Linked DNA regions of Granulimonas faecalis. The protein of the gene in region 1 interacts with the protein of each later gene in a pairwise test. Links are inferred from orthologs where the notes say so. Each region holds a gene or a part of one and is shown on either strand. Other genes may lie near its edges.

The links.
Region 2: the proteins of ftsZ (region 1) and rlmN interact in binary tests that used the Escherichia coli proteins (3 or more experiments, as listed by UniProt). The link is inferred for Granulimonas faecalis from one-to-one orthologs.

What each region holds. Positions count from the first base shown.
Region 1 is NZ_BQKC01000001.1:1,280,519-1,291,196, reverse strand. The notes cover bases 928-3,771. They hold ftsZ (cell division protein FtsZ), read left to right. Parts: upstream 928-1,721; coding sequence 1,722-2,822; downstream 2,823-3,771. Other genes in these bases: OR600_RS05870 (phosphate ABC transporter substrate-binding protein), read left to right, coding at 3,622-3,771; OR600_RS05875 (purine nucleoside phosphorylase YfiH/LACC1 family protein), read left to right, coding at 2,840-3,625; OR600_RS05885 (cell division protein FtsQ/DivIB), read left to right, coding at 928-1,479. In the rest of the region: murB (UDP-N-acetylmuramate dehydrogenase), read left to right, coding at 1-404; more of OR600_RS05885, read left to right, coding at 358-927; more of OR600_RS05870, read left to right, coding at 3,772-4,470; phosphate ABC transporter permease PstA, read left to right, coding at 4,467-6,434; phosphate ABC transporter ATP-binding protein PstB, read left to right, coding at 6,439-7,242; OR600_RS05855 (phosphate signaling complex PhoU family protein), read left to right, coding at 7,280-8,239; OR600_RS05850 (YggS family pyridoxal phosphate-dependent enzyme), read left to right, coding at 8,236-8,994; OR600_RS05845 (cell division protein SepF), read left to right, coding at 9,018-9,683; proC (pyrroline-5-carboxylate reductase), read left to right, coding at 9,685-10,503; OR600_RS05835 (YggT family protein), read left to right, coding at 10,508-10,678. UniProt on the Escherichia coli protein: Essential cell division protein that forms a contractile ring structure (Z ring) at the future cell division site. The regulation of the ring assembly controls the timing and the location of cell division.
Region 2 is NZ_BQKC01000001.1:2,070,210-2,080,908, forward strand. Bases 5,354-8,218 are described here. They hold rlmN (dual-specificity RNA methyltransferase RlmN), read left to right. Parts: upstream 5,354-6,169; coding sequence 6,170-7,267; downstream 7,268-8,218. Other genes in these bases: OR600_RS09155 (D-alanine--D-alanine ligase family protein), read right to left, coding at 5,354-6,065; OR600_RS09165 (hypothetical protein), read right to left, coding at 7,380-7,625; OR600_RS09170 (ParB/RepB/Spo0J family partition protein), read right to left, coding at 7,618-8,218. Outside these bases: OR600_RS09145 (M28 family peptidase), read right to left, coding at 1-1,611; OR600_RS09150 (helicase C-terminal domain-containing protein), read right to left, coding at 2,127-5,078; more of OR600_RS09155, read right to left, coding at 5,106-5,353; more of OR600_RS09170, read right to left, coding at 8,219-8,445; OR600_RS09175 (ParA family protein), read right to left, coding at 8,480-9,280; 16S rRNA (guanine(527)-N(7))-methyltransferase RsmG, read right to left, coding at 9,511-10,251; OR600_RS09185 (Jag family protein), read right to left, coding at 10,405-10,699.

The DNA.
Region 1 (10,678 bases):
ACATCGACTGGGGCTACCGGCGGACCTCCATCCCCGCCGACGAGACCGTCCTCGAAGTGGAGCTCTCCCTCGCCCCGTCCACCAAGCCCCAGGTGGCCCGCGCCATGGACCGTCGGCTGGCCGTCCGCAAGGGGAGGGTCCCCATGGGCGTCCCCTCCACCGGCGAGGTCTTCATGGACCCGCCGGACCTCTCGGCCTCCCGGCTCCTCGCCGACGCGGGGCTCCGGGGCGCGCGGTCGGGGGGCGCGCTGGTGAGCCGGCTCGACCCCGGCTACATCGTCAACGACCGTCAGGCGCGCGCCGTGGACGTGCTCGCGCTCATGCACCGCATGCAGGAGACCGTGGAGGAGGCGAAGGGTGTCAGGCTCAAACCGCAGGTCAAATTCCTCGGCTTCCAGTCGTAGGCGCACGGACCGGCCCGCGAGGGGGCGGCGCCAGGCGCCCGCGCCCCGTCCCACCCGGCGCCTCGCGGCGGCGGGCAGCGCGCGCGAGACCAAGTCCGTCGGCCGCCTCTCGGTCGCGGGCCTCGGCCTCACCGACCACAAGCGCCGCCCCTGGCCGGCCGCCCTCAAGTGGGCCGTCGCGGCCCTCGTCGCCGTCGGCCTCGTGGTGGGCGCTCTCTTCGCGGCGAGCCTGACCCCCGTCTTCACGGCCACCTCCATCGAGGCCGAGCCGTCCGACCACCTCACGGCCGAGAACATCATCAAGCTGGCCGCCGTGCCCGACGGCGCCACGCTCCTCAACGTCGACACCGGGGCCATCGCCGAGCGCTTGGCCAAGAACCCGTGGGTCGCCGATGTGAGCGTGCGGCGGGAGTACCCCGACCGCCTCCGCATTACCGTGACGGAGCGCGACATCCTCGCCATCGTGGTCGTGAGCTCCGGCAACGTCGCGTGGTACCTGTCGTCAGACGGCACCTGGGTGGAGCCCGCCAAGCTTGCCGGCGGCTCCGACAGCCTGGCCGACCAAGCCCTCGCCCTCGCGCGCCAGGAGGGCTGCCTGCTCATCCGCGACGTGCCGGGCACCGTGTCGCCCAAGGCCGGTGCCAAGACCACGGACGCCCCCATCCTCGGCGTCATCGACTACCAGAAGGGCTTCACCAAGGGCCTCGCCGACCAGGTGGTGTCCTACTCGGCCTCGAGCGAGGAGGCCATCTCGTGCGTGCTCGAGAGCGGCATCGAGGTGAGCCTCGGCGACCCCTCCCAGATCTCGTCGAAGGAGGCCGTCGTCAACGAGCTCATGGCCCAGCACCCCAACCAGCTCACCTACATCAACGTTCGCAACCCCGCCAAGCCGAGCTTCCGTAGGGTCTCGAGCAACTCCGTGGCCCAGGGCAGCGGTGTGCAGGCGCCGGCAGCCGACGGGGGAGGGGGCGACCCGCAGGCCCAGGGGGACAGCTCCCAGGGCTCCGGTGACGGTACCAGGACGGGGGACGGCGACCAGTCCGCCGACGGCTCACTGCCCACACAGGATGGTTGAGGGTGAGGTAGAGGGTTATGCTTTTGAAAGCCGCCGGTAAAGGCTCTAGCTGGGACGTTCATAGGACTGACAGACCGGTTGACGGGTCACTCGCATTTATGGCAATATAAGTCGCTTTAGCTGATTCGTAGAGCTTAACTTGAACCTTAGGGTTCAGCGGGGGAGGGCGAGCAGGCGTCCGCCTCGAAGAAGAAGGACCTGCGCACCACACAGGAAGGCCGGGAGCATCCCGAGGAGGAACCATGAAGGACACCGAGACCCCCAACAACTACCTCGCCGTCATCAAGGTCGTGGGCGTGGGCGGCGGCGGCACCAACGCCGTCAACCGCATGATCGAGGAGGGCATCCGCGGCGTCGAGTTCGTCGCCGTGAACACCGACGCCCAGGCCCTCGCCCTCTCCGACGCCGACATCAAGGTGCACATCGGCACCGACCTCACCAAGGGCCTTGGCGCCGGCGCCAACCCCGAGGTGGGCATGCAGGCCGCCGAGGACTCCCGCGACGAGATCAAGGCCGCCCTCGCCGGCGCGGACATGGTCTTCATCACCGCGGGCGAGGGCGGCGGCACCGGCACCGGCGCCGCCCCCGTCGTGGCCGACATCGCCAAGAACGACATCAAGGCCCTCACCGTGGCCGTCGTCACCCGCCCGTTCACCTTCGAGGGCCGCAAGCGCGGCCAGCAGGCCGTGGACGGCGTGGACGCCCTCGCCGAGAACGTCGACACCCTCATCGTCATCCCCAACGACCGCCTGCTCGACCTCGCCGAGAAGAAGACCACCATGCTCGAGGCCTTCCGCATGGCCGACGACGTGCTGTGCCAGGGCACCCAGGGCATCACGGACCTCATCACGGTCCCCGGCCTCATCAACCTCGACTTCGCCGACGTCTGCACCATCATGCGCGGCGCCGGTACGGCCATGATGGGCATCGGCCTCGCCTCCGGCGACTCCCGCGCCGCCGACGCCGCCCAGGAGGCCATCTCCAGCCGCCTGCTCGAGAGCTCCGTGGACGGCGCCACCCGCGTCCTGCTCTCCATCTCCGGCAACAAGGACCTCGGCATCCAGGAGATCAACGACGCCGCCGAGGTCATCGCCCAGAACGTGGACGCCGACGCCAACATCATCTTCGGCACCGTGGTCGACGAGAGCCTCGGCGACCAGGTGCGTGTGACCGTCATCGCCACCGGCTTCAACGACGGCAACGTGCAGCCCCAGCTCAACATGGGCGGCTTCGGCGCCTCCGCGCCCAAGCGCGCCGCGGCCCCGGCCCCTAAGCCCGCCTCCAACAACTTCGGGGACCGCGAGTTCGACATCCCCGACTTCCTCAAGCGCGCCCGCGGCTGATGGGCGCCCCCTCCTTGGTGGAGAGGACCGTCGACGGCGTGACCCTGCTCGGCGACTTCGGTCGCCCGAGCAGGGTCACGTTCGCGTTCACGGAGCGCACGGGCGGTGTCTCCCTGCCCCCTTTCGAATCCCTCAACCTCGGCGACCACGTGGGCGACGACCCCGCCGCCGTGGCCGAGAACCGCGCCCGCGCCCTGGCGGCCCTGGGGGCCGGCGACATCGCCGGGTCCCTCGTGGTCCCCAACCAGGTGCACGGCGACCGCGTGGTGACCGTCCGCTCCGCCGACCCCGCGGCCGTGGCCGCGGCCCGCTCCGAGGCCGCCGAGGGGGCCGACGCCGTGGTGTGCCTCGTCCCCGGGGTGCCGGTGCTCCTGTGCTACGCCGACTGCGTCCCCGTGGTGCTCGTGGCCCCCGACGGCTTTGCCGTCGTCCACTCGGGCTGGAAGGGTACATACGCACGCATAGCCGCCAAGGCGCTCGGGGCGCTGTGCGAGGGCTCCCCGGTGCCCCCGTCCTCGGTGCGGGCCTACCTCGGCCCCCATATCGCGGGATGTGACTATGAGGTGTCGACCGAGCTGCTTAATCGGTTCGAAACCGAGTTTGGTAGCATTGTCGGGGTCGACGCCAGCCACCTCTCGCTGGCCGCGGCCATCGTGAACACGCTCGTGAGTGCAGGGATGGACCCGTGCAACATCGTGAACCCAGAGATATCGACGCCCGCCTCCACGGACCGCTTCTTCTCGTACCGCGCCGAGGGGGGCATGTGCGGGCGGCACGGCGCGGTGGCCTGGCTCGCCCCGTGAGGCGCTTCGGCGCGCTGGCGTGCCTCGCGGCCTGCGTCGTCGCCCTCGCCGGCTGCGCCCCCTCGTCCGGGGCGACCGGCGACACCGTGACCGTCGCCGGCTCCACCACGGTCATGCCCATCGCCGAGATGGCGGCGGAGCGCTTCCAGGAGCTCACGGGCGACCGCGTCCTCGTGAGCGGGCTGGGGTCCTCCGCGGGCATCGAGGCCGTCATGAACGGCACGGCCGACATCGCCACCTCGAGCCGCGGCCTCACGGCCGCCGAGGAAGCCACCGGCGAGCTCGTCACCACCGTCATCGCCCGCGACGGCATCGCCGTCATCGTCAACGCCGGCAACCCGGTGGGCAACCTGACCGTCGGCCAGCTCCGCGCCGTGTACGCCGGCGACGTCACCAACTGGTCCGAGCTCGGCGGCCCCGACCTCCCCATCCTCGTGGTCAACCGCGACGAGGCCTCCGGCACCCGCGAGGCCTTCAAGTCCATCGTCATGGACGGCGCGCGCTTCGACGCCTCGGCGGCCGTGCTCCCCGGCACGGGCCAGGTTCGCGACGTCGTGAGCCGCACCCCGGGCGCCATCGGCTACATCTCCATCGGCTTCGTGGACTCCGCCTTCACCACCTCCAAGGTCAAGGCGCTCTCCATCGACGGCGTCGAGCCCACCGAGGCCAACGTCGCCAGCGGCGTGTACCCCGTCTCGCGCAGCCTCTACCTCTTCACCAAGGGCGAGCCCTCCGGCGAGGCGAAGGCCTACATCGACGAGGTCCTGTCGCCCGACATGGCCCAGACCATCCGAGACGCCGGCTACATCCCGGCCTCCGAGTCGGAGGGAGGCGACGCCTCGTGAGCAAGAAGGAAGAGCCCCTGCTCAAGCCCCCGCGCCTGGATGACATCGACCCCAACACGGCGCCGGCGCACAGCTCCAACCTCAAGCTCGTTAGCCGCTCCACCATGATCAAGGAGCGTGCCCTCGAGGGCCTCTTCCTCGTGTGCGCCTGCGTGGCCGTCCTGGCCGTGCTGCTCATCTTCGTCTTCACGCTGTGGAAGGCGATGCCCGTCCTCTCCGACATCGGCATCCTGAGCTTCTTCGGGCTCACCTGGGCGCCCTCTGAGGGGGAGTACGGCATCATGGCCCTGCTCGCCGGCTCCGTCATCGTGACGGCCGGCGCCTTGGTCATCGGCGTGCCCCTCGCCATCGGCTGCGCCGTCTACCTCACCGAGATCGCCAACAAGCGCCTCTCGGGCATCGTGTCGACGGCCGTCGACCTCCTGGCCGGCGTCCCCTCGGTCATCTACGGCTTCTTCGGCCTCGTCATCCTGCGGCCCCTCGTCGCCGACGCCACGGGCGGCCTGGGCTTCGGTGCCCTCACAGCGTGGCTCGTGCTCGCCATCATGATCGTGCCCACCATCACGACGCTCACCATGGACGCCCTGCGCTCCATCCCCATGGGCGTGCGCGAGGCCAGCTACTCCATGGGCGCCACCAAGTGGCAGACCATCTACAAGGTGGTCCTCCCCGCGGCCAAGCTCGGCATCGTCAACGCCGTGGTGCTCGGCATGGGCCGCGCCATCGGCGAGACCATGGCCGTCCTCATGGTCGTGGGCAACGCCCCCGTGGTGCCCGAGAGCGTCTCGAGCCCCATCTCCACCCTCACGAGCCAGATCGCCCTCGACATGGGCTACTCCAGCGGCCTGCACCGCTCCGCGCTGTTCGGTATGGGTGTGGTGCTCTTCGTCATCTCCGCGGGGCTCGTGGGACTCGTGCGTCTGGTGAGCCGTCCCCGCGAGGCCAAGGTGGACACCGAGAAGCTCGCCGAGGAGCGCCGCGAGAGGGAGGACGGGACCCGCGCCACCCAGTGGGAGCTCGCCGAGGACGTCGCCGCCCCTCCCGCCGGTCTCGCCGCCGACGTGGCGGCCCAGGAGGGTTCCCGCGCCCGCATCAAGCGGCTCCTGTCGTCCGGTGCGTCGCCCAAGGTGTCCAAGTCGGCCACCAACAGCGCCATGCTCGGCGTCTTCCGCACCGCCGGCGCCGTCACCACGGCGGTGCTCGTGCTCATCATCCTGTTCGTGGCGGTCAACGGCCTGCCGGCGATGAGCCTGGACTTCGTGTTCGGCTGGCCCGAGGGCGTCAACGCCGAGGGCGGCATCTTCCCCACGATCGTCTCGTCGCTCTACGTGACGGCCCTGGCCATGCTCGTCTGCACGCCCATCGCCGTGCTCGCAGCCGTGTACCTGGCCGAGTACGCCAAGCAGGGCCGCCTCGTGAACTTCATCCGCTACGCGAGCGACACCCTGTCGTCGGTCCCCTCCATCGTCATGGGCCTGTTCGGCTTCGCCCTGTTCGTGGAAGCCTTCGGGTTCGGCCTGTCCATGCTCTCGGCCGCCCTGGCCCTGGCCCTGATGATGCTGCCCATAGTCATGCGCACCACCGAGGAGGCCATTCGTGCGGTGCCCCGCTACATCCGCTGGGGTGCCTACGGCCTCGGTGCCACCAAGTGGCAGGTCGTGAGCCGTGTCGTGCTCCCGAGCGCCTTCCCACGCATCGCCACCGGCATCGTGCTCGCCATCGGCCGCGCCGTGGGCGAGACCGCCGTGGTCATGTACACCATGGGCCAGGCTATCAACCTACCCGTGACGCCGCTCGACTCCGGCCGTCCCATGACCATCCACCTGTACCTGCTCGCCAACGACGGCATCAACATGCAGGCCGCCTACGGCACGGCCCTGCTGCTCATGCTGCTCATCCTCGCGTTCAACCTCTTCGCCCGCCACCTCTCCCGCAAGAGCGCCAAGAAAGCCGGAGGCAAGTGATCCCATGACCGAGTACCGCAACGCTCCCCGCAACGAAAAGACCGGCATCCATGTGGCCGACTTCGACTTCTGGTACGGGGACTTCCACGCCCTCACCGGCGTCACCATGGACATCGCCCAGAACAAGATCACGAGCTTCATCGGCCCGTCGGGTTGCGGCAAGTCCACGTTCCTGCGCTGCATCAACCGTATGAACGACCTCATCGAGGGCACGCGCACGGCCGGCACCATGGAGCTCGACGGCAGCGACATCTACGCCGCCGGGGTGGACCCCGTGGACCTCAGGCGCCGCGTGGGCATGATCTTCCAGCAGCCCAACCCGTTCCCCAAGTCGATCTATGAGAACGTGGCCTTCGGGCCGCGCCTCCAGGGCGTCACGTCCAAGGACGACCTCGACGGCATCGTGGAGGAGTCGCTCAAGCGCGCCAACCTCTGGAAAGAGGTGTCCAACCAGCTCGACAAGAACGGCCTGGCCCTCTCCGGCGGCCAGCAGCAGCGCCTCTGCATCGCCCGCGTGCTCGCCGTCCAGCCGGACGTCCTGCTCATGGACGAGCCCTGCAGCGCCATCGACCCCACCTCCGTGCAGAAGGTCGAGGACCTCATGTACGAGCTGGCGCCCGAGATGACCATCATCATCGTCACCCACAACATGCAGCAGGCCGCGCGCATCTCCGACTACATGGCGTTCTTCCTCCAGGAGCACGCCGGAGAGCCCGCCACCCTCATCGAGTACGGCGTCACGAGCGAGATCTTCTCCTCGCCCAAGGACCAGCGCACCGAGGACTACATCACCGGCCGGTTCGGCTGATCGGCCAGCCCCGCACGCACCGAGAGAAAGGAGCCCCATGAGGGAGCAATTCGACCGCCAGCTGGCGCGCCTGCGCCAGGAGCTCGTGTCCATCTACGCGGAGACCGACCTCCAGCTCCACGACGCCGTGGACTCCCTGGTCCAGGGCGACAAGGCCAAGGCCCGGGCCGTCAAGAAGGCCACGCGCGCCATCGACCTGCGCTGCAACGAGCTTGAGGACCGCGCCTACAACCTGATCGTGCTGCAGAACCCCGTGGCCAGCGACCTGCGCCTCCTGCAGTTCGTCATCTACTGCAACTTCAACCTCGCCCGCATGAGCAACCACGTGCGCAACATCGCCAAGACCACCAAGCGCTGTGCCGGCCACGACGTGCCCGGCCAGCTCCTCGACCTGCTCGCCAGCGAGGCGCACCTCGTCTACCGCGTGCTCGGCGCCACGGTCCAAGCCATCGTCGACAACGACATCGCCGAGGCCGCCGAGCTCCCCGAGCTCGACCGCCCAGTGGACGACCTCTACAAGAGCTTCTACAGCTCGTTCTCGCGCCTCGGGCCCGACGACGACATCGACGCGGCCAGCCGCGTGATCATGGCCGCCCGCATGCTCGAGCGCATCTCCGACAACTCCGTCGAGGTGGGGGAGCGCCTGGTGTTCCTGCTCACGGGCAACCACGAGGCCCTCACCGCCCTCGCCGACATGGACGAGGAGGAGATCGAGGACCTCTACGTGGGCCAGAACGCGTCCTTCTCCCTCGGCGCCGAGAAGATCGAGCGCCTGGCCAACCAGATCCCCGAGATCGAGGTGGGCGCCGACTCCGACCCCATCGTGGACGACGAGATCATCTCCGGGAACATGAGCCAGGCCCTCGAGATGGCCGCCCGCGCCGCCGCCCAGGCCAAGGCCGAGAAGGCCGCCAAGAAGGCCCAGAAGGCCGGTGCCCAGAAGGAGGCGCCCAAGGACGGTGCGAAGGGCGCCCAGAAGGGGGGCGATCCCCGATGAGCCCGGTGGAGGACCAGGGGGCCTACCGCGCGTTCCTCGCCCGGCGCCGCGCCGAGATTGAGGCGCGCATTGCCGCTGCCTGCGAGCGCGTGGGGCGCGACGCCTCTGAAGTCCGGGTCTTCGCCGTCTCCAAGACGGTGGGGCCGGAGGAGGTCGTCTCGGCCATGGCCGCCGGCTACACCTGCTTCGCGGAGAACCGTCCCCAAGAGCTCGTGCGCAAGCTCGCCGCCCTCGAGGCCGCGGGCGTCGACGTGCCCCGCTTCGACATGATCGGCAACCTCCAGAAGAACAAGGTCAACGCGGTGCTCGGCCGCGCCACGGTCATCCAGTCGGTCTCCTCGGCGCACCTGGCCGAGGCCGTGAGCCGCCGTGCCGCCGAGCGCGGCATCGTGGCCCGGGTCCTTCTCGAGGTCAACGTGTCCGGCGAGGAGACCAAGGGCGGCTTCGCCCCCGCCGAGCTGGCCCAATGGGCCGAGCACATCGCCGACCTCCCCGGCATCCAACCCGAGGGCCTCATGACCATGGCGCCCGCCCACGAGCCGGTCGAGGACCGCGAGACGTTCAGGGGACTCCGGGAGCTTCGTGATAGTCTGGAGACCGAGACGGGCCTCGTGCTGCCGGTGCTCTCCTGCGGCATGAGCGACGACTTCGAGATCGCGGTGGAGGAGGGCTCGACCCTCGTGCGCCTCGGCCGCGTCGTCTTCGACCACGACTACACCCCCGCCGCCGGCGACCCGGCGACCAAACGCGACTAAAACGAGACCAAGGAGGGTCTGCCGTGAGCTTCCTCGACAACATCCGCGACCGCCTCATGGGCGAGTCGGGCCAGGGCTACGACGACTACGACCGCGGCTACGACGACTACGACGACCAGTGGGGCGACGAGCACCAGACCAGCGGCGTCCTCGGCAACACGTCCCGGCCCGAGGCCGAGTCGGTCTCGGTCTACACGAGGAGCGGGCGTCCCGTGGAGGAGGGCGTCTCCTCGCCGTCCGCCGGCGGGTTCAGCACCTCGCAGCGCATGGGCGACGAGCGCTGGGGCGCCGGCAGCACCCACCGCACCGCGGGCGACTACGCGCCCTCGGCCACGAGCGTGCTCGGCAACTCCCACACCCCCACGCCGGGCGACGTGGGCCTCACACCCGTCCCCCGCGTGAGCTCCGGCAAACTCCCGCCCTACGTGCTCAAGCCCACGAGCTACGACGACGTGCAGCTCGTCATCCGCCGCGTGCGCACCAACCAACCCGTGGTCATCTCGTTCAGGAACACCCAGATCGAGATCGCCAAGCGCATCCTCGACTTCTGCTTCGGCCTCTCCTGCGGCGTCGACGGCGCCGTGGAGGAGATCGACGACCGCGTGTTCGTCGTCCTGCCCAACGGCATCGAGCTCTCCTCGGCCGACCTGGAGAAGCTCGCCGCCGACCGCGTGATCGGCGGTAGGTAGCGTGCGCGCCTCGGAGGCCGCCGTCTGCATCGTCGGCGGGGGAGCCATGGGCGGCGCCATCGCCCGCGGGCTCGTGGCGTCGGGCACCTGCCCCGCCTCCCACGTGACGGTGTGCGACCACAACGACGCCAAGCTCGAGGCCCTCGCCTCCGATTGCGCCGTGTCCACCGCCAGGGATGCGGCCCGCGCCCTCGCCGCGTCGCCCGACGTGGTGGTCGTGGCCGTGAAGCCGCAGGTCCTCTCCTCGCTCCTCGAGGAGGTGGGGCCCGCCGTGGCCGGCTCCCTCGCTGTCTCCATCGCCGCCGGCACGCCCCTGGGCTCCATCGAGGAGCAGCTGGGGGAGGGAGCCCGCGTCGTCCGCGTCATGCCCAACCTTCCCGTGGCCGTCCGCCGCGGCGCCTCCGCCGTGGCCCGGGGCCTCTGGGCCACCGACGACGACGTCGCGCTCGTGTGCGAGCTCTTCGGCGCCCTGGGCTCCGTCGCCGTCATGCGTGAGGACCAACTCGACGCCGAGGGTGCCGTCATCGGCTGCGCGCCGGCGTACTTCGCCCTCATGGTCGACGCCCTCACCCGTGCCGGCGTGGACGCGGGCCTTCCCGCCGCGGCGGCCCGCGACCTCGCCTGCGCCACCATGGGGGGCGTGAGCGAGATGCTCTCGGACTCCGGCGAGCACCCCCGCGCCTACATGGAGAAGGTGACCTCCCCCGGAGGCACCACCGCGGCGGCCCTCCGCGTGCTCGAGCCGGCCCTCGTGGAGGGCTGCTACGGCGCCGTGGACGCGGCCCTCGAACGCACCCGTGCCCTATCCCGGAAAGGCTGAGCCCATGCTTCCACTCGCCCGCGCGGTGAGCACCCTGTTCGAGATCTACGAGTTCATCATCCTCGCCTGGTGCATCCTCAGCTGGATTCCCCGCACCCCCGGCGGCTTCGTCGACGACCTCTCCCAGGTGCTCTCCCGCCTCGTCATGCCCTACCTCGGCGTGTTCCGGCGCGTC
Region 2 (10,699 bases), 790 kb from region 1 along the record:
GGGCTCGGGCTCCTGGCCCGGGACCTCGTAGGCGGCGTCCTCCATGACGTCGGGGGAGGGGCCGTCGGCGGCCAGCGGGTCGAAGGTCGCCTGGGTGGGGTCGGGAAGGTCGAACAGGGCCGCGCGGCGGGCGAAGCCGATGGGGCCGCGGGGCGTGAAGTCCGTCTGCCCCCACGAGGGATCGTCCACGACATCGGGGGCAGGGGAGGGCTGGGGTGCCCCCTCGATGACGGGCATGGCGACGGTGGCGCCGTCGGTCGACGGGGTGGGCGCGACGGGCTCCTGCAGTTCTCCCTGCACGACGTCCTCGACCGGGGCGACGTTCTCCTTGCCGGCGGGGTCGTCGAGTCCGTGGCTGAAGTCGGGCACGGAAAGGGTCTCGCGGACGGTCACCGTCTCGGGGGCGGGGGAGGGCTCCTCGGCACGGCGGGCGGAACGCGGCGTGGGTTCGCTCACGGAGGAGGGGCCGGAGACGACAGGGTCGGTCGCGATGCGGCCGGTGGTCTGACGCACCTCTATGGTGCCGGTCTCCCGGGACGCGGCCTTGCGCGAGAGGAAGTCGGGGACGGGGGCGGAGGGTCGGGTCGACTGGTCCTCGACCACCGGATCGGGTTCCAGGTCGACCGGTTCCTCCACAACCTCCTCGACCGTAACGGGCTGCGGCTCAATGTACTCGATCTGACAGGTCTTGGGGAGGATACCGAGGGCCTCTACCACGTCTTTTCCGTGGCGCACCCCCTCGACCTGCTCCATCTCGGTGACGGTTTGCGTGACGACACGCTGTTCCGCAGGCACCTCGTCGACCACGATGGGGGAGTCGAGAGCCGCCCCGGCGACGGCCTCGGCCTCTGCCTGCGCGAGGAGCTCGGCGCGCTGGGCACGCTCCTCCTCGGTGCCGCCGCAGACGTCCTCGGCCACACCGAGCATGGCAGCGAGGGAGGCGTTGTTGTCGTTGGCCGCTCCGGTGAGGGGCATGAAGTGCGCGGCGATGTCGTTGATGCCGCAGACGAGCCCGGGCAGCGCGCAGACCATGCCGATGACCCATATGACCCGGAGGGCGACGTCGGGGATGACCACGACGAGCTGGAGCAGGCAGCAGAGGCCCGCGACGGCCAGGCCCATCGGGGCCCAACGAAGCACGACCCCGCTGTAACGGGAGACCGCTGGGTTGGCGAGGAGCTCCTCGTGCCCGGTGTCGTAGTGGGCCATCACGACGATGGGGCGCACGCCTCGGCCGGCATGGGGGCCGGTACCCCTGTGGAATCCCACGACATTCTGGCTGCGGGCCGGGGGCAGGAAGCGGCCGAAGAGGTCGATGCCCAGATACCTCAGCACGAGAAGGCCGCCGCTCACGGCGGCGACCACGAACCCGAGCACCGCGAGTCCGATGCCGCCGATGCCTGACACCACCATGCCGAGAAACGCCAGCACGAGGAGGATCCCGCCGATGAAGCGGGTGTCGCTGGGGGTCGTGACGTCCTGACGCGTCACATCAAGGCCTTCGTTGGAGAGCAGCTCCTGCAGGATGTCTGCGGCGTTGACCTCCTCCTGGCTGTTCGCGGGCGCTATCTCGATCCGGGAGTCAAGGTAGTCGAGGTACTTCTCGCTCATGGACATCGGCGTCATCCTCCGTCGGTTCGGCCGCGAAGCCGGGTGCTTCGTTTATGGCATGTTCAGGGCCGGAGCCAAAGATACCCGCAAGTATACGCCCTCATCCCCGCCAACCTGCAGGGTGGGGGAGGCCCCAGGAAGTCCCCTCAAACCGTCCGGACAACAAACATCGAACGTGACAAAAGTGTCCGGGTGCCCTGTCCCATCACCCGGACACTTTTGTCACGTTGCTTTTTTTACGGTGAGTGTGACGGCGTACACCCCTTGGTACACATCGGTTTACGGATCCGTGAGACATGACAGAAGATGCCGTACCTCCATGACGGAACCTGTTATCGAGAGCTATAAATGATATGTTTTAATATAGGTAACTAATACATGTAACCCATAACAGAGTTACAACAACACATGTAACGACCATCACCAACTGGCAATATCATAGGATACAAAGAGACGGAACGTTCTAAAACGTTCCGTCTCTTAAACAATATCATGTATCAATGTCATATATGGCTTCAGCTCTCGTGACTGCGTCTCCAAAGTTCGATGAAGCCCCTGAGGTTGTCCCGACCCAAACGGGTGACGTTGGAGCTGGGGAGCGAGTTGACGAACGTACGCCCGTAGCGCTTTGTGGTGAGACGGCTGTCCAGGAGTACCAGCACTCCTTTGTCGCGGCTGGAGCGGATGAGCCTTCCTGCCGCCTGCTTCACGGCGAGCACGGCTTCGGGCAGGGAGTGGTGCCACCAGGCGCGGGGATCCCGAGCCTCGCGTTCCTTCACCAAGGGGTCGTTGGGGTTGGCGAAGGGCAGCTTGGGGATGACCACGCACCGCAGGGTGTCGCCGGCGGCGTCGAAGCCCTCCCAGAACGACTTCAGTGCGAAGAGTGAAAGCAGCTCGTCTCCCACGAACTTCTCACGCAGGCGACGAACGTTGGCGTCCCTCGTCTGCTGCACGAGCTCCAAGCCAGCCTCACGCAGACGGGGGGAGACCATGGAGTGGAGCTGCTCCATGTCGCGGCGGTTGGTGAAGAGCGTGAGCACGGAGCCGCCCATCGCCTCATGGATGGCCACGAGGGCGTCCGCCATGGCTGGAAGGTAGTCGCGGGAGTAGGGGTCCGGCAGGTCGGAGGCCACCACGACGGCCATGTTGCGGTCGAAGTCGTAGCTGGAGGGGATGGTCAGACTCCGCGACGCCCCAGGGCCGAGGCAGTCCAGGCCCACGGCGTGCTCGAAGTGACCGAAGTCCTGCCCCACGGCCAGCGTGGCCGAGCAGTACCCCACGGTCTTGGTCTCCGGGTACCAGCGGCTCGCCAGCTCGGCGCCCACGTCGAGCTTCTCGGCCACCAGACGCTCCTCACCCCGGCGATTCTTGGCAAACGAGGCCTCGAGGTAGTAGACGAAGGAATCGTCGGTGCCGTCGAGCACGGTCTTGAGGGCCAGACGCAGGTTGCCGAGAGTGCGCAGGGGGTCCCCCATCTCGGTGGAGGCGTCCCGGACGCCCTCAAAGGCGAGGGCCTGAGCCTCCTGGAGGAACCTCACGGCCTCCTCCAGCGCCGCCTCGAAGGCGCGGCCGCTCTCCGCAAGCTGCGCCCATTCGGCCGTGGCCCGCACCTTGTCATCGATCCACAGGGTGACGGTGTCGTAGCCGCCGCGACGCCCGCAGCCTTGGGCCACCAGCACGAGGTCGTCGAAGAAGTCGGCCGAGAACGTCATGGCCCGCGCAAGCGACGCGGAGCCCTTGGTGAGGACCCGCTCCACCGGCGTGCCGGCCTCGCTGGACGCGGCCTGGACCATGAGCTTGTGGATGGCGCCGGAGCGCACGCCGCCCAGGGTCTCAAAGGCCCTGCGGGCGTCAGGGGCGGCCACGGCGAGGGCCCACTGGCGCCGGGCCTCGGCGTCGAACCCGTGGGCCTCGTCCACCATCCAGTGGCGGATAGGGGGGAGGATGCGCTGGTCCGCCGCAACGTTGGTGAGCAGCAGGGAGTGGTTGGTCACCACGATGTCCGCCGAGGCGGCCCTGCGGCGGGCACCGTGGAGCAGGCATCCCTCGGCAAAGAACGGGCAGCGGTTGTGCAGGCACTCCTCGGGGGTGGTGGTCATCATCTGCCGCGGCACGTTGCGCCAACGGATGCCCAGGGAGTCGAGGTCGCCCTCGGGGGTCTGGCAGGCGGCGGAGAGCGTCACGGCCACGGCCGTGAGCATGTCGGACTCCACGGTGTTCCGGGACCTCCCGGCTGCGTTCACCTGGTCCACCGGGAGGTCCTGCAGCATGGCCCCCTCGACCTTGCGCAGGCACGGGTAGTGGTCGTATCCCTTAAGACTTATATATTGCAGGCCGCCGGGCAGGTTCTCATCTAGGAGCGGGAGCTCGCGGGAGACCAGCTGGTCGGTGAGGGCGTTGGTCTTGGTGGCGACACCGCAGGTCACGCCGTTCTCCTTGGCGAAAAGCGCGAGCGGCAGCAGGTAGGCCATGGACTTGCCCACGCCGGTACCCACCTCCACCACGAGGTCGGTGGACGTGGCCAGCGCCTCGTTGACCGCCTGCGCCATGGCCTTCTGCGCGGGCCGGGGCTCGAACTCCTCGTAGAACGACCCCACGACGCCGTCCTCGCAAAATGCCGCCTCGAGCTCGCCCCTCGGCACCGTCACCGGGTCGCAGAGACGGTCCTTGGCGTCCACCTTCACCTGCATCCGCTGGGCACGCACGAGGTCGCGGCGCACCTGCACCAGGGAGAAGGGCACCTGCGTGCCCTCCTCGCCGGCGATATAGGCAAAGAGCGGCCGGTAGGGCCAGTCGACCTCCGGGTGCATGGAGGCCAGCTGGCCCGCGAGGCCGGGCGGAAGCGCCGCGAGGCCGCAGAGGATGACGCGCCACATGCCGGCGAGGGCCTCGACATCGTCCATGGCCCGGTGGGACACCGATGGGCAGCCGAACACGCGGGCGAGATCCTGGAGCCTGTGGCTGGAGAGACGGGGGAGGGCGATGCGGGAGAGGGCGAGGGAGTCGATCCAGAGGTCCGAGACCTCGGAGCCGCCGCGGACCTTCTCCACGAACGTGCGGTCGAACGTGGCGTTGTGCGCGATGACGGGGCAGCCGCCCACGAAGTCGGCGAGCCTGGCCACGACCTCCTCGGCACCCGGGGCATCCACCACCATGGCGTTGGTGATGCCGGTGAGCTCCTCGATCTCGGGCGGGATGGGCCTGGAGGGCCTCACGTACGACTCGAAGCGGTCCACCACCTCCCGTCCGCTCAGACGAGCCGCCGCGACCTCGATGAGCTCGCAGTCCTTGAACGACAGGCCAGTGGTCTCGGTGTCGAGGACGACGACGTCCTCCTCGATGGGTCCGAAGTCGCAAGCAGGGTCGGCCGCCCTGTCGGCGAGGGACCGGTACAGGTCGGCGACGGCCATCGGCGTGCCCGCCATGAGCAGGTCGTCGACGGTGCGGGGCTCGGAAGTGGTGCTCACGGGGCTCCTTTTGACGGCGGAGGGACGTTAGAGACGACCCGCGCCCTCCTCCAAGGCCCATTCCACGAAGCGGCGGCACAGCTCGGGGAAGGGGATGCCGGAGCGCTGTGCGCTGTCGGGCAGGAGGGAACGCTCGGTCATGCCGGGGATGGTGTTGGTCTCGAGCAGCACGGGCTCGCCGGCGTCGGTGACGATGAAGTCGCTGCGGGAGCAGCCGGAGCAGCCGAGGGCCTTGTGGGCGGCCACCGCGAGCTCCTGGGCGCGCACGTAGGCCGCGGGGTCCAGGCGCGCGGGGATCACGTGGTGCAGCTCGCTGGGCTCGTACTTGGCCTTGAGGTCGTAGAACTCGGCGCCGGTGACGATCTCCACGATCTGCAGGGCCTCGGGCTCGCCGTTGCCGATGACCGGCACGGTGATCTCGGTGCCGGTGACGCACTCCTCGACGAGGGCGCGGTCGGATGACTCGTGGGCGACCGCGATGGCGTCCGCCAGCTGGCAGATCTCGGTCACGCGGGTGACGCCGTAGCTGGAGCCGTTGAGCACCGGCTTAACGAAGAGGGGGAGTCCCAACCGGGCCACCACGGCCTCGGTGTCGACCTCCTCACCGCGCGCCACGCAGATGCCAGCGGGGCAGGGGATGCCCGCGTCGCGGTACACGAGCTTGGCGAGGTCCTTGTCGGCAGCCGTGGCGCTCGCCACCACGCCGGAGAAGGTGTAGGGGATATGCAGCACCTCGAGCATGCCCTGGATGCAGCCGTCCTCGCCGTACTTGCCGTGCATGGCGATGAAGGCCACGTCGTAGGCACCGGTGGAAAGCCTGACACCCAACTCGGGGTCGGCCGCGTCCACCAGGTCAACGGACTCGAACCCCGCCTCGGCGAGGGCGCCCTGCACGGCGACGGCGGAGCTGTGGCTCACGTCGCGCTCGTCGGCCCAACCGCCCCACAGGAGGCACACATGGGATCTGGTGACGTCGTTGCTGCTCATAGGGGCTCCGATCGGGCTTGCATGAACGGGTAGACTGGGACGGTACGCAGGTACCGGAGTCGAGGATACTCCACCCACCCTCTCCCATAGGATCAGGTGCCAGAATGCCCGAGAAAACCCAGCCCACAAGCCCCAGCCGCGAGAACGCGGAACAGAACGCCACCCCCGCGAGGCGCGGCCCCAAGGCCGACCTCACCGCCATGGACCACGACCAGCTCGTGGCCTTCATGGAGTCCATCGGCCAGCCCTCCTTCCGCGCCAAGCAGGTGGAGGACTGGGTACGCCACAAGAACGTGCGCTCCTTCGACGAGATGACCAACCTCTCCAAGGCCCTCCGCGCCCAGCTGGCCGATGTGGCCACGCTCGGCGGCGTGACCGAGGTCGCGCGCCAGGAATCCCTGGACGGTTCCCGCAAGTACCTGTTGGCCTTCGACGACGGCGTGTCGGTGGAGTGCGTGGGCATGCCCAACGGCGACCGCCTCGCCGTCTGCGTGTCCACCCAGGCCGGCTGCCGCATGGGCTGCCGGTTCTGCGCCACCGGGGAGGCCGGGTTCACCCGCAACCTCACGGCCGACGAGATCTACGCCCAGGCCGCCCACGTGGGGCAGGACTTCGGCCAGCGCGTGACCTCCGTGGTGCTCATGGGCCAGGGCGAGCCCTTCAACAACTACGACGAGACCCTCGCCGCCATGCGGCTCATGAACAGCGAGGACGGCCTGGGGATCGGCGCCCGCCACATCACGGTGTCCACCTGCGGCGTGGTCCCGCAGATCCGCCGCTTCGCCTCCGAGCCCGAGCAGTTCGGCCTGGCCCTCTCGCTGCACTCCGCCGTGCCCGAGACCCGCAACCTCCTCATGCCGGGCGTGAGGAAGCACAGCCTCAAGCGCCTTCACGACGTCATGAAGGACTACACCGAGAAGACCCACCGTCGCCCCACCTACGAGTACGCCATGATCGCCGGCGTCAACGACGACGAGCCGCACCTGGACGCCCTCGTCGACTTCTGCCGCGGCACCCTCTGCCACGTGAACCTCATCCCCTTCAATGAGCACTCCGGCTCCAAGCTCAAGCCCTCGTCCGAGGAGCGCATCGACCGCTTTGTGAAGGTGCTCGAGGGCGTGGGTGTGGAGACCACCGTGCGCCGCAGCCGAGGAACCGACATCGACGCCGCCTGCGGGCAGCTGAAGCAGCGCCTGCGCTAGGACGCACGGGACAGAGCGGTCCAAAGGAGAACGGGCCTCCCAGCCGATGCGGCGGGGAGGACCGTTCGCTGCACGTCGTTGCCGTGACGGCCGGTGGGGAGGGGCCAGGGGGCTAGTAGCCGGCCTCCTCCCACTGCCGCTCGATCCAGGCCCGGTTGGCCTCGAGGCGAGCGGCGTCCCGGGCGGCACCGGGGTCGCCGGAGAAGCGCTCGGCCATGGAACGGCCCACCTCCACGACCCGCTTGGCCGTCGAGGTCAGGTTTCCCCGGGCCTGCGGGGTCAGCAGCACCATGAAGGCGGCCACGGCCCCGCCCACAACCACACCGGTCACCACGAACATCCCAAGGGACCTACGCATGGGCACCATCCTCTCCGTTGGCGGCGAGGAGCCCCATGAGGCGCTTGAGGTCCTCCTCGTCCTTGAACTCAATCTCGATGCGGTTCTTTCCCCGGCTCTGCTTCACCCTGACGGTGGTGTCGAGGGCCATGCGCAGGCGTCGGGCCGCACGTTTGAAGGCCTGGGGCGCAGGGGGCCGGATCGGCTTGGGTGATTCCGTGCCAGAAAACAACGGTGCGAGGGTTTCTGTCTGACGCACCGACAGATTCTCCTCCACGACCTTGCGGGCGAGCTTGATTCGCCCTTCCTCGCTCGGCACAGCGAGGATGGCCCGGGCGTGGCCCGGGGTGAGCAGGCGCTCGCAGAGGAGTACCTGCACCTCGTCAGGGAGGTCCAGTAGACGGAGGGCGTTTGCGATGGCCGGCCTCGACTTGGAGAGGATCTTCGCCAACCCCTCTTGGGTGAGGCCCTGGGACTCGATGAGCTGCCGGTAGCCCCGGGCCTCCTCGATGGGATCGAGGTCGCTGCGCTGGAGGTTCTCGATGAGGGCGAGGGAGAAGACCGCGTCGTCGTCTACCTCGCGCACGAGCACGGGGACCTCGGTGAGGCCCGCCAGCTTCGACGCCTGGTAGCGGCGCTCGCCGGCGATGATCTGGTACTCGCGTCCCACCTTGCGCACGAGGATGGGCTGGAGCACGCCGTGCTGCCTGATAGAGTCGGCCAGCTGCTCCAGGGCCTCCTCGTCAAAGTTTTGGCGGGGTTGGTCCGGGTTGGGCTTGACCTTGGAGATGGGAAGGGTGGCCTCGGTCTCCTTGCCCACCTCGGCCGACGACTCGGCCATGAGGGCGTTGAGGCCCTTTCCCAGACCCGTCTTCTTAGCCACGGTCGATCACCTCCTGGGCAAGGGCTGTGTATGCGACGGCACCCTTGTTGGTGGGGTTGTACTGGGTGATGGGAAGACCGTAGGACGGCGCCTCGCTTAGCTTGACGCTGCGCGGGATCACCGTCTCAAAGACCCGGTCGCCAAAGAAGCGACGGACCTCGGCCACGACCTGGTTGGAGAGCGTGGTGCGCTTGTCGTACATGGTCATCAGGACACCGAAGATGTCGAGGGCCGGGTTCAGGCTCTTCTGGACCATGGAGGTGGTCTCCATGAGCTTGGTGACGCCCTCCAGCGCATAGTACTCGCACTGGATAGGGATGAGCAGGCCGTCGGCGGCCGTAAGGGCGTTCAGCGTGAGCAGGCCCAGGGACGGCGGGCAGTCGATGAAGACGTAGTCATAGCTGTCCTTCACGTCCTCGAGGGCGTTCTTGAGGATGGACTCGCGGGCCATACGGCTCACAAGCTCAATCTCGGCACCGGCCAGCTGGATGGTGGCGGGCACGATGGAGACGTTCTCCTCGACGGTGCCCACGATGGCCTCATCCATGGGACGGTCTTGGAGCAGCGCGTCGTACACGTCACTGGTCAGGTCCTCCTTCTCGATACCGTAACCGCTCGTGGTGTTGCCCTGTGGGTCCAGGTCCACGACGAGGACTTTCTTTCCCGCCTCTCCGAGGGCTGCAGAGAGGTTGACGGCGGTGGTGGACTTACCCACACCGCCCTTCTGGTTGATGATGGCCAAGACCACAGGCGAGTGCTCCTGGCCGCTGCAATCTTCCTCCGTATACGGCACCGTTCCTCCTGTCTACCGCGACTCCAACGCTTCACTACGGCAAGTATACAGACGGCAGGTGCCCTGACATTCCACGTGAAACAGGAAGCTACGGCGACAGCGACGCCCACGATGTTTCACGTGTAACAAATGGCAGGCGGTTGCACGCCGGCCGAATGGCCTCCCAGCGTCCCTGAGCTATGTTTCACGTGAAACAGGCTGCCGAGCCCAGTGGGAGAGCGATGGCCCACTCAGGCAAGGGGCTTGTTCTTTGCCTCTCCGACGGGACGAGGGAGCTTTATGGAGGAGCGGCCGTCCTTTTCGTAGACAACGATCTCCCGGTGCCCCATGCCCTCGGGAAGGCTGAGTGTTTCACGTGAAACGAGCCTCATACCGACCTTCTCCGCCGTCTTCTGCCCAGAACCGAGCTCCTCGTCAGAGAGTCGCCCCTTCGACACAACGAGGCGGCCGCCCTTGGACAGGAGCGGCTGGGCGTACTCCACCAACACCCCCAGGGGGGCGACGGCTCGGGCAACCACGGCACCGAACTCGCCCCTATGGTCGACCGCATAGCTCTCGGCCCGCTCCCGCGTCGTCCCCACGGCGCCGAGCCCCATGGCGTCGGTGAACTCGGCCACGGCACGGGCCTTCTTGCCCACCGAGTCCATCAGGACGAAGGGGCGGTCCTCCATGACGGCCAGAGGAATCCCTGGGTAGCCGGCACCGGTCCCGATATCCAGGACCGGGCCGTCGGTCTTGGCGACCTCCTCCTCCAACAGCAGGGAATCCAGGATGTGGAGCACCAGGGCGTCCTCGGGGGAGGTAATGCGGGTGAGGTTCATGACCTTGTTCTTCTCGAGCACCAGGTCAAGGTGGTCGAGGAGGAGCGTCCTCTGGCCCTCCGTGCAGGCGACGCCTTGGGAAGCAAGCAACTCGCCCAGCCTGCGGTCGAGCATAGCCCGGCCCACGCCGCCGACAGTGTCCTTCTCCATGATGCACGCTCCCTGCCAAGAACCGACGAACCACCGAAATCTGGCACGGACGAACCCGCCGCACCGGCCCCACCTTGCCATAGAAAGAGGAGAGCCCGCACCGGAATGCGGGCTCTCCTTTAAAGACGCGGGCTGACCCAAGTATGCACCAAATTATCTATCGATGTCGTCGACGGGCTCCACCACCACGTACCGGTCGGGGTCCTCGCCCTCGGAATGCGTGGAGACCTCGGGGTCGTCGCGGAGCGCGATGTGCACGAGGCGACGCTCGTAGGCACTCATGGGGGAGAGGGACACGGGCTTGTCGGAGCGCTTGGCGCGGTCCGCGGCACGGCGGGCCATATCGCGGACCTTGCGGCGACGGCGCTCGCGGTACCCCTCGATGTCCACGACCACGGGGTAATGGAAGCCCAGCTGCCTGTTCACGAGGGACGAGAGGATCTGCTGG